One region of the Variovorax sp. S12S4 genome, then DNA from elsewhere that is predicted to be linked to it. Evidence: predicted binding sites of a transcription regulator. Region 1 holds the regulator's gene; the other holds the start of a gene.
What was found. Region 1 encodes LexA, which represses DNA repair genes until DNA is damaged. Its sites were predicted from a motif close to ACTGTATNNNNATACAGT; they were not measured.
Positions count from the first base shown of each region.

Region 1 (5,025 bases):
TCCATCGTCACAGCCTGCAAGCAGCACGGCGTGGAGGCCATCCTCACGCGCCAGGACCATCCGAGCGGCACCGACCGCCTTGCCGAGGCCTGCGAACAACTCGCACTCGACGGCGGCGACATCGTCGTCAATGTGCAAGGCGACGAGCCGCTGATCGACCCTGCGCTGATCGACGCTGTTGCGTCCGCGCTCGCCCTTCGTCCGGAAGCCGCCATGAGTACCGCGGCCCATGAGATCGATTCGCTCGACGACTTCCTGAACCCGAACGTGGTGAAGGCGGTGCTCGATGCCCAAGGCAACGCGCTGTACTTCAGCCGCGCCCCCGTTCCGTGGTGGCGTGACGGCGCCGTCAACCGCGTGCCGACGGCGCTGCCCAGTCCGGCTCCGCTGCGCCACATCGGCATCTACGGGTATCGCGCGGGTTTCGTGCGCCAATTCCCTTCCTTGCCGCCGGCTCCGGTCGAGGCGACCGAGGCGCTGGAGCAACTGCGAGCGCTCTGGCACGGGCATCGCATCGCTGTGCATGTCACCCACGCGGCACCCGGACCGGGCATCGACACTCCAGAAGACCTGGCCCGCGTGCGCGCACTGTTCGCAGCCAAGCCGACACCCTGAAGCGTGCGCCACAGGGTGGCTGTAACGGAAATTCTTCACGCTCACGCATGCTATCCTCGACGCAATTCCGCCTTGCACGGCTCCCGGGCCGGCGCTTGGCGCGACACAAGATCTAAGAACCGTCCGAGGACACCATGAGACTAATTTTGCTGGGCGCGCCCGGGGCGGGCAAAGGCACGCAAGCGGCCTTCATCTGCCAGAAGTACGGCATTCCTCAAATTTCGACCGGCGACATGCTGCGCGCAGCCGTCAAGGCCGGCACACCGCTCGGCCAGCAAGCCAAGGCGGTCATGGAATCGGGTGGCCTGGTGAGCGACGACCTCATCATCAACCTCGTGAAGGAACGCATCGCGCAACCCGATTGCGCCGACGGCTTCCTGTTCGACGGCTTCCCGCGCACCATTCCGCAGGCGGACGCGATGAAGGCAGCGGGCGTCAAGCTCGACTACGTGCTCGAAATCGACGTGCCCTTCAGCGACATCATCGAACGCATGAGCGGCCGCCGCTCGCACCCCGCATCGGGCCGCATCTATCACGTGAAGTTCAATCCGCCGAAGGTCGAGGGCAAGGACGACATCACGGGCGAAGAACTGATCCAGCGCAAGGACGACGAGGAAGAAACCGTGCGCAAGCGGCTCGAGGTGTACAGCCAGCAGACGCGTCCGCTGGTCGACTACTACTCGGCCTGGGCCAAGGCCGATCCGGCCTCGGCGCCGAAATACCGCGCCATCAAGGGCGTCGGCACGGTCGAAGAAATCACCCAGCGCGCACTGGCTGCACTGAGCAACTGAAGTTCGGCAGCAGGCGGGCTGCCTTGGCAGCTTGCGCGCCTGCCCGCTTGTGCCCGCGGCCCCTCAGGCGGCTGTTCCGATCAGTTCCAGCATCAACGCGATCCGTGCCTTGACCGGCGTCAGGGCGCCGGCATCACGCAGCTTGTCATCAGGCCTCGGAAGAACGCGCCCGCTCGCGCAACGTGTGGCGCGCAGCACGGCGACGCCCGCATCCTGCGCGCGAAGCGCGGCAGCCTCCAGCGCATGGTGCACCGTGCCGTTGCCAGTCGCGGCGAGCACCAGCCCGCGCACCGGCTCGGCGACGCCCATCGCCCGCTCCTGAAGCAGCACGTCGACAATGGCGCCGGTCGCACCGGCGTGGCTGGTGAGGATTTCGACCCTCGGCCATTGCATCGCCGCGGCTTCGCCGGCTTCGAGAAGCTTCGAGCGCGCCGGCGACTCAGGCCAATCCCGCACCCGCCGTACCACCCCCTCCTCCACATAGCCGACCGGACCGACATCGCCCGAAGCGAACGCATCCTGCCGATAGGTGTGCACCTTCTGCACATCGAAGGCACTGTGGATTGCGCCTGCGCAGACCACGGTTACGCCCCGCGCAGCCGGCGCGGCTGCCACCGAGATGGCGTCGCGCACGTTCTGCGGGCCATCGGGCGAAAGCGAACTGGCCGGGCGCATGGCGCAGGTCAGCACCACGGGTTTGCCGGGCGCAAGCACGGCCTGAAGAAAGAAGGCGGTTTCCTCGAGCGTGTCGGTGCCGTGCGTGATCACCACGCCGGCCACATCGGCCTTGGCCAGCCAGAAAGCGCAACGCCGGGCGAGCTGCAGCCAGACGTCGGGTTCCATGTCCTTGCTGTCGAGCTGCGCCACCTGCTCGGCCGCAAGCGCCAGGCCTTCGGGCGCCTCGATGCCGCCGAGCAGGTCTGCCACGCCCACTTGCCCGGCGGTGTAGCCGATGTTGTCGCCACCGCTGGCGGCACGGCCCGCAATGGTGCCGCCCGTTCCCAGAACCACAATGCGCCGCAGGCTCGGCGAGAGCGAATTAACCATGGCTTGCCAACTTTTAAAAACTGGTTAAAAATACAGGTACTGGATATCTAGCCAGTGCCGCAAGGAACAACATATGCAGTTCGCCGTGAAGCTTACCGCCCGCCAGCAGCAAATCCTGGACTTGATCCAGAGCGCCATCGCACGCACCGGCGCTCCGCCCACGCGGGCAGAAATCGCCAATGAGCTGGGCTTCAAGTCGGCCAACGCGGCCGAAGAGCACCTGCAGGCGCTGGCCCGCAAGGGTGTCATCGAACTCGTCAGCGGCACCTCCCGCGGCATCCGGCTCAAGGGCGATGCGCTGCGTTCGCTCAACGAGTCGCGCAACAACCAGTTCTCGCTTTCGCTGCCCGGCATGGCGCAGCTGGCACTGCCTCTTATCGGCCGTGTGGCGGCGGGTTCGCCCATCCTCGCGCAAGAACACGTCGACCAGACCTACTATGTCGAGAACACGCTGTTCCAGCGCCAGCCCGACTACCTGCTGAAGGTGCGCGGCATGTCCATGCGCGACGCCGGCATCATGGACGGCGACCTGCTGGCGGTGCAAGCCACCAAGGAAGCCCGCAACGGCCAGATCGTGGTGGCCCGCCTCGGCGACGAAGTCACGGTCAAGCGCCTCAAGCGCAACAAGCAGGTCATCGAGCTGCACGCCGAAAACCCCGACTACCCCACCATCGTGGTCCAGCCCGGCGAGCCGTTCGAAATCGAAGGCCTGGCGGTCGGCCTCATTCGCAACACCATGCTGATGTAGGCCCTGCGGCCTGCCGCGAAAGCAGCACCCCACCCGGTCGCAACAGGTGGCGGGCGTATGGCGCTAAGTCGCCATCACCCTGTTGCGCCCGATCAAAGAAATCCTGCCTGTGTTCAACCTCAGACTTTTTTGGAGTTCACATGGGAATCGCCCTCCTCGCCATCGTTGATTTGTGGATGCCGCTGCAATCGCTCGCAAGCCGGCTGCTGCCGGCCCGTCGCCCGCGCCGCCACGACAGCAGCAGTGCTTCCGCAGGCTTGCGCTACGTCGCGGTCCGGCCGTCTTGCACGGCCCGGACCCATGGTCCAGCCGCCTCGGCTGATGCGTCCCCCGCACCCGCACGGCCCCTGCGCGTCATTCGCGTGGTGGACGGCCTGCAAGGCGAAAAGCGCAGCACCAACCGCATGGTGATTTCCGGTCGCATGGCCGACGTTTGCGCCGAACTCGACCGCCTGGCGGCACTCGAGGCCATGGAAGCCGTGAGCACCGCGCCCGCCTCCACACGCCTGCATTGAGGCCATGCAACCCCCGGTGACCATTGCCCGGGGCGGGTATCCAAACGTTCACACGCGCGTCATGCCAATGCTGCGAGGCACAATGGCACGCCATGAACATTGTGATCCTCGACGATTACCAGGACGCCGTGCGCAAGCTGCGCTGCGCCACCAAGCTGGACGCGTACGCGGCCAAGGTCTACACCAACACGGTCAAGGGCATTGGTCAACTGTCAATTCGCCTGAAGGACGCCGACGTGATCGTGCTGATCCGCGAGCGCACCCATATCTCGCGCCAACTGATCGAAAAGCTGCCCAAGCTCAAGCTCATTTCGCAGACGGGGCGCGTGGGCAACCATATCGACGTCACAGCGTGTACCGAACGGGGTGTGGCTGTGGCCGAGGGCACCGGCTCTCCCCAAGCGCCCGCCGAACTCACCTGGGCGCTGATCATGGCGGCCATGCGGCGCTTGCCGCAGTACATCAGCAACCTCAAGCACGGCGCGTGGCAGCAATCGGGGCTCAAGTCGGCTTCGATGCCGCCCAACTTCGGTCTGGGCTCGGTGCTCAAGGGCAAAACCCTCTGCATCTGGGGCTACGGCCGCATCGGCCAGCTGGTGGCGCGCTACGGCCAAGCCTTCGGCATGCAGGTCGTCATCTGGGGCCGCGAGGCAAGCTGCGCCAAGGCCCGGTCCGACGGCTTCCAGGTGGCGCAGAACCGGCACGAGTTCTTTGCCGCGGCCGATGTGCTGTCGGTGCACCTGCGGCTGAACGAAGAAACCATGGGCCTGGTCACGCTCGAAGACCTTTCGCGCATGAAGCCGACGGCGCTTTTCGTCAACACCTCGCGCGCGGAACTGGTCGAACCCGATGCCCTGCTGGCGGCGCTCAACCGCGGCCGTCCGGGGCTGGCGGCGGTCGACGTGTTCGAGAGCGAGCCGCCGCTGCAGGGGCACGCGCTCCTGCGCCTCGAAAACTGCATCTGCACACCGCATATCGGCTACGTGGAGCAAGACAGCTACGAGAGCTATTTCGGGCAGGCATTCGACAACGTGGTGAGCTTCATCAAGGGCAACCCCACCAACATCGTGAATCCGGGCGCGCTGCAGGTTCGCCGGTGATTTCATGAGCCGCCGGGCCGCCCCAAGGCGAGTACCGCAGCCGAAGGCGAAGGTCCTTCAGTGAACCGGCCTGCGCCCCGGGGCGCGCTCTGGGCGCTGCTGGCCGGCAATTTCGTGATCGGCACGGGCGTGATGGTGGTGCCCGGCACGCTCAATGAAATCAGCACGTCGCTGGCGGTTACCGTCGCTACCGCGGGCCAGCTGATCAC
Region 1 is NZ_JALPKR020000002.1:5,118,366-5,123,390, forward strand. It holds gene kdsB (3-deoxy-manno-octulosonate cytidylyltransferase) at 1-615, shown strand, start outside; gene adk (adenylate kinase) at 750-1,406, shown strand; gene M0765_RS25115 (asparaginase) at 1,470-2,453, opposite strand; gene lexA (transcriptional repressor LexA) at 2,527-3,201, shown strand; gene M0765_RS25125 (hypothetical protein) at 3,342-3,716, shown strand; gene M0765_RS25130 (D-2-hydroxyacid dehydrogenase family protein) at 3,809-4,816, shown strand; gene M0765_RS25135 (MFS transporter) at 4,877-5,025, shown strand, end outside.

Region 2 (5,025 bases), 360 kb from region 1:
CCGCCAGCCACAGGTTTTCTCCATAGAGCGCCTTGGCGGCCAGCAGGTCTTCATGCAGCGAGGCGACGTCCATGGCACCGCCCGGCGCCCTGTGCGGCACAAAAAGAACCTGGCAGTGCTGCAGCGATGCCACGTCGCTCTCGTCCCAGCTCACGCGGTATTCGCCCTTGGGCAGCTCGGTGTTGCGCGCGGCGGTGATGAACTCGCACAGGTTGCCCCAGCCCTCGGTGTCGTTGGCGATGACCACGAGCCTGAAGCGCTCGAAGCGGAACTCGCTGCCGAACAACAGCCGGAAATCGGGGTTGCGCGGAAGCGGCGGCTCGTCAGGATGGTCGCGCTCGTGTTCTTCCAATTTGGCCGGCAGATCGCGCAAGCAGACGTGCGCGCGCACGATGCCGGCCACCGAGCATTCGTCGGTAATGGCCAGCGCCGTGTAGCCGAGTTGGTAGGCGCGCTCGACCATTTCTTCAGGCGTCGAGGCGCCGCGCTGAAAGCTGAAGTTGGTCAGGCAGTGCAGCTCGGCGTAGTCGGGCAGCGTGGGCGGTGGCTTCTTGCGCAAGGGCAACGGCAGCGCATGCACCTTGGCGGAGTTGCGTCCGCGCAGCTGCTTTTCGCTCAGGTCAGGCATAGAACCCCTGCAGGTACCAGCGCACTTCGCCCTGGGAAAAGCGTGCGGAGAGCCGCTCGCGAAAGATCCACACCAGTCCGGCTTCGGGGCTTTCCGCCACGTAGTAGTCGCGCATGGCCGGCTGGCCGCCGTCTTCCTTGCCGCCCCACCAGCCGGCTTCGACGCGCTGCGGCCCGATCAGTTTGCTGAGGGGGCCGCGGTAGCACGGGCGCTCGCCGTCCATCTCGAGCAGCAGCGGCTCGGGCAAGAGCCACGGCGGGTAGAGCGCATCGGGCTGCAAAGCCGCGGCCTTCGCCTTTGCAGTTTCCCGGGCTTCCTTGCGGGTGCCCGGCAGCGCAGTGTCTTTCTGCAGCGCGGGCCGCCAGGCCTGCTTGCGCTCGGGCCGGTGGTCGGCCTGGGCCACGGGCACCACCACCTGCTGCGCCCCGAGCCGCACGCTGAGCCGCTCGACCATTTCGTGCAGCTTGTCGCCCTTGCGGTTGTCTTCGGGCAGAAAGCTGGTGCTGGCGCCGGCCCACGGATCGGTTTCGAGTGTGCGGAGGCGCAGCCAGCTTGCGGGCGCCGCAAGCGTGGTGAGGGCGAGTTTTTCGGAGAGCAGGCGCCGCAGGTGCGCCATGTCCTGCGTGGGCTCGGCCGTGCGCACGGTGACCTGCTGGTGCGGCGGCAGGTTCACGCCGTTGAAGCGCTTGAGGTCGAGCGTCCATTGCAGCTCGAGCGCGCGCGCGCCGCGCTGGCGGGCACGCAGCCAGAACTGCAGCGCCGTAAGCAGCCGGTTGGCCGACCACATCAACTCGGGTGCGGTTTCGGCCAGCGCGGGCAGCTCGAGCTTCTGCTCGAACACGTCGGGCAGCGTGAGCCAGCTGTGGCTTTCGGGGCGCAGGCCCCAAGCCACGTCGAGCGCCTCGCGCAGCGCCGCGCCAAAGCGCCGCGTGAGGCCGCCGCGCGGCAAGGCCGCCACGTCGCCCCAGGTGCGGCAGCCCAGGCGCGCCAGCAGATCGAGGTGTTCGCGCGCGGCGCTCAGCGTGTCCAGCGGCAGGCCGGCGGGAATGTCCTTGGGCCGGCTCTCTTCGCGCTCGAACAGCCGCAGCCGGGCCAGCGCGATGAGGCTGGTGGCGCCCTGCGCGCCGCGCATCACGGCGTCGGGCGCGGGGTTCTCGTGGGCCAGCTGGCGCATCAGCGACGAGCGCCCACCCCACAGGCGCTCGCAGGCCGAAACCTCGAGCATCAGCGCCTCGTCTTGCCAGGCGACGTGCGGCGTGTATTGCAGCGCCCACCAGCCCAGCGCCTCGGGCGTGGGCAGGGGCTGCGCTTCGTCAGGCGAATCGGATTCAAGCGACCACCGCAATGCGATCCAGTGCACTGGGGCCTCCCTTCCATGCGTCGATGCGCACCACCGTGGCCGCGGTCGATGTTGTCTCTTCACCGGCCGCCGCCGTGCCCTGCTGCTGCAGCCGCAGCTTGCGGCGCAACCGGGCGGCCGCCAGCAATGCGGCCATGCGCTCGTTGCGCGCGGGCAGCATCACCGGCGCGGCCAAGGGCGGCCCCCGGCGCTTGAGAATGCGCAGTTCGATCTGCGAGCTGTCGGCCTCGCAGCTTTCCACCTGAAGCCGAAGCCGCGCCGGCGACGCACCCTGCGCGGCCGATTCGGGCCGGCACACGAAGAGCAGCACGTCATGCTGGGCGGCGGCCAGTTGCAGCCGCCGCAGCTCGCCCACCCGGGCCTGCGGCAGCCAGGCCAGCACGGCCGACACATCCGCACAGCGCAGCGCCTGTTCGCAGGCCCACAGGCGCGAAGCCGGCGCGTCGCTCCGGACCCACATCAGCGCTTCCACCGGCAAGCCCTGCGCCGCCAGAGACGGCCCGCAGGGTTCATAGGGCGCGCCGATCAGCACCACCGGCCCGCCGCGCGCCTGGACGGCCTGCGCCAAAGCGGGCAGCAGCAGTCGCCAGACATGGGCCTCGGGCGCGGTTTGCAGCAACTCCGTCATGGCGCCTACAGGCCAGCCGCCACCCGGCAGCTCGGCGTCGAGCGCGGCGTGGCCGGTGGCGACGACCTGCGCGTCGGCCAGGCCGAGCTCGTCGGCATGCCAGACGCCACGGCCTGCGGCGGCGGAAAAGGAGTTGAGGAAAGGAAGGCCCATGATGCAATCGTTAACTGTATTTTTATACAGTATTCCATGGGCCGCAACCGGGGCAGGACAAATAGCGATTTACCCAAAGCGCCTTGCCTCTTAAGATGGCCGAACAAACAATTTGTGACCATGCAATACAAAAAGATTCATTTGCTGGCTTCGGCCTTTGCCGCTCTCCTCCTTGCGGTACAGCCTGCGGCGCAGGCCCAAACCAAGCCGCTCCTGATCGGCCAGACCTATGTGCAGACGGGCCCGCTGGCAACGCTGTCGACCGAGCCGCTGGTCGGCATTCGCGCGCTGTTCACCGCAGTGAATGCGAACGGCGGCGTGAACGGCCGGCCCATCGAGCTGCGCCAGCTCGACGATGCGTACGACCCCGCCAAGGGCGCCGAGAACGTGAAGACTTTCGTGAAGGACGGCGCCGTGGGCATCCTGATGCCGATCGGCACGTCGTCGGCGGTGGGCGCCTTGAAAGCAGCCAACGAACTCAAGATTCCGGTCGTAGGCTCGTACACGGGTGCGGCGCCGGTGGTGAAACCGTCCGAATACGGCTTTCCGGTGCGCATCAGCTTCGACGAGGAATACAGCCGCATCGTGAACCACCTGTTCACCATCGGCCTCTCGCGCATCGCCTTCGCGCACAACGACAACCCGGGCGCGCGCTCGGCGATGGAGAGCACGCAAAAATTCATTGCCGAGCGCGGCGAAAAAATGGTCGGCAGCGTGTCGATCAAAAATGACGGCTCGGACGCAGCCGAACGCGCGGCGGAGCTGGTCAAGCTCAAGCCCAAGGCCGTGGTGCTGTCGGCCACGAACGACGTGGCGGCCAAGTTCATCACGGCCTACCGCGCGGCGGGCGGCGAAACGGCTTTCTATTCGTTCTCTTTCCTGAACGGCCAGAAGCTGTTCCAGGACATCAAGAAGGACGCAGCCGGCGTGGTCATTTCGCAGGTCGTGCCGTACCCATGGAACACGGCAATGCCGATGATTGCCGAGTACCAGGCGGCCATGAAGAAAATCGGCGCGACGGAGTTCAGCTACGCCAGCCTCGAGGGCTATGTGGCGGCCAAGGTCATGGTCGAAGGCCTGAAGCGGGCGGGCACCAGCCCTACGCCCGATTCACTGCAGAAGGGGCTCGAGTCGTTCAAGACGCTGGACATCGGCGGGATTGCTGTGTCTTACCGGCCCGGCGAGCACCGGGGGCTGACCTTCTCTGAGCTTTCGATGCTCAAGGCTGACGGGCGCTATTTGCGTTGAGTGCTTTCTGCGGGGCGGGGTAAGTTCTTTTTCAGGGCGAGTGCAAAGGCCACCGGGTACTCCCCTCCGCGAATGTCCCCCGGCCTGCGGCCTCCTCCTTTATTTCGCTGCGCGGAGCACCCGATGCCCTGTGCACCGGGACACGCTGCTGGTGCACCGCTGATCAACGACCGCTCTGAATCACGCACACGTCGATGGGGTGCCTTGCGCAGCGAAATAAAGGAGGAGGGGCGCAGCCCCGGGGGACATTCGCGGAGCAAGGTACCCCGTCGGCGGGTGCGCCGCCCTGAACAACGCCCCCAACGAACACTCAGTCAAAGCCCCTGGCGCAGAATTTGATTCGTGACACCCCTCACGAACCAACCCCACCTCCCCATTACCCGCGCCCGGCTGCTCAGGCTAGGCGCCGCACTCTGCGCCGGTGCCGCGCTCCCCTCCTTCGCACAGCAACAAGGCAGGCCTGCGATGACCATGAACACCCGCCCTATTCCTTCCACCCAGGAGGCCCTGCCGGTTGTCGGCTGCGGCACCTGGATCGGGTTCGACCAGCGCCCCGGTACCGATGAATACAAGCGCCTGCCGGGTGTGCTCGACGCCCTCTTTGCCGCGGGTGGCAAGGTGATCGACAGTTCGCCGATGTACGGGCGCTCTGAGGAAACCACCGGCGAACTGCTGGCCTCATCGAAGCAGCGCGAGAACAAGGCTTTTCTTGCGACGAAGGTCTGGACATCGGGCCGGGATGCCGGCATTGCGCAGATGGAGCAGTCTTTCACGCGGCTGCGCACCCAGCGCATGGACCTGATGCAGGTGCACAACCTGGTGGACTGGAAAACCCATCTTTCCACACTGCGCGAATGGAGGGGCAAGGGCCGGGTGCGCTACATCGGCATTACGCACTACACCGCCTCTGCCTACGACGAGGTCGAAGCGGTGCTGCGCGCCGAGAAGCCTCGACTTTTTGCAGATCAACTATTCGATCGACGCGCGCGAAGCCGAGCAGCGACTGCT
Region 2 is NZ_JALPKR020000002.1:5,478,630-5,483,654, forward strand. It holds gene M0765_RS26865 (error-prone DNA polymerase) at 1-628, opposite strand, end outside; gene M0765_RS26870 (Y-family DNA polymerase) at 621-1,988, opposite strand; gene imuA (translesion DNA synthesis-associated protein ImuA) at 1,957-2,769, opposite strand; gene M0765_RS26880 (ABC transporter substrate-binding protein) at 2,890-4,017, shown strand; partial or broken gene M0765_RS26885 (aldo/keto reductase) at 4,393-5,025, shown strand, end outside.
Region 2: a site for LexA is predicted at 2,783-2,800, ahead of imuA (translesion DNA synthesis-associated protein ImuA). Genes of this name have one in related genera too.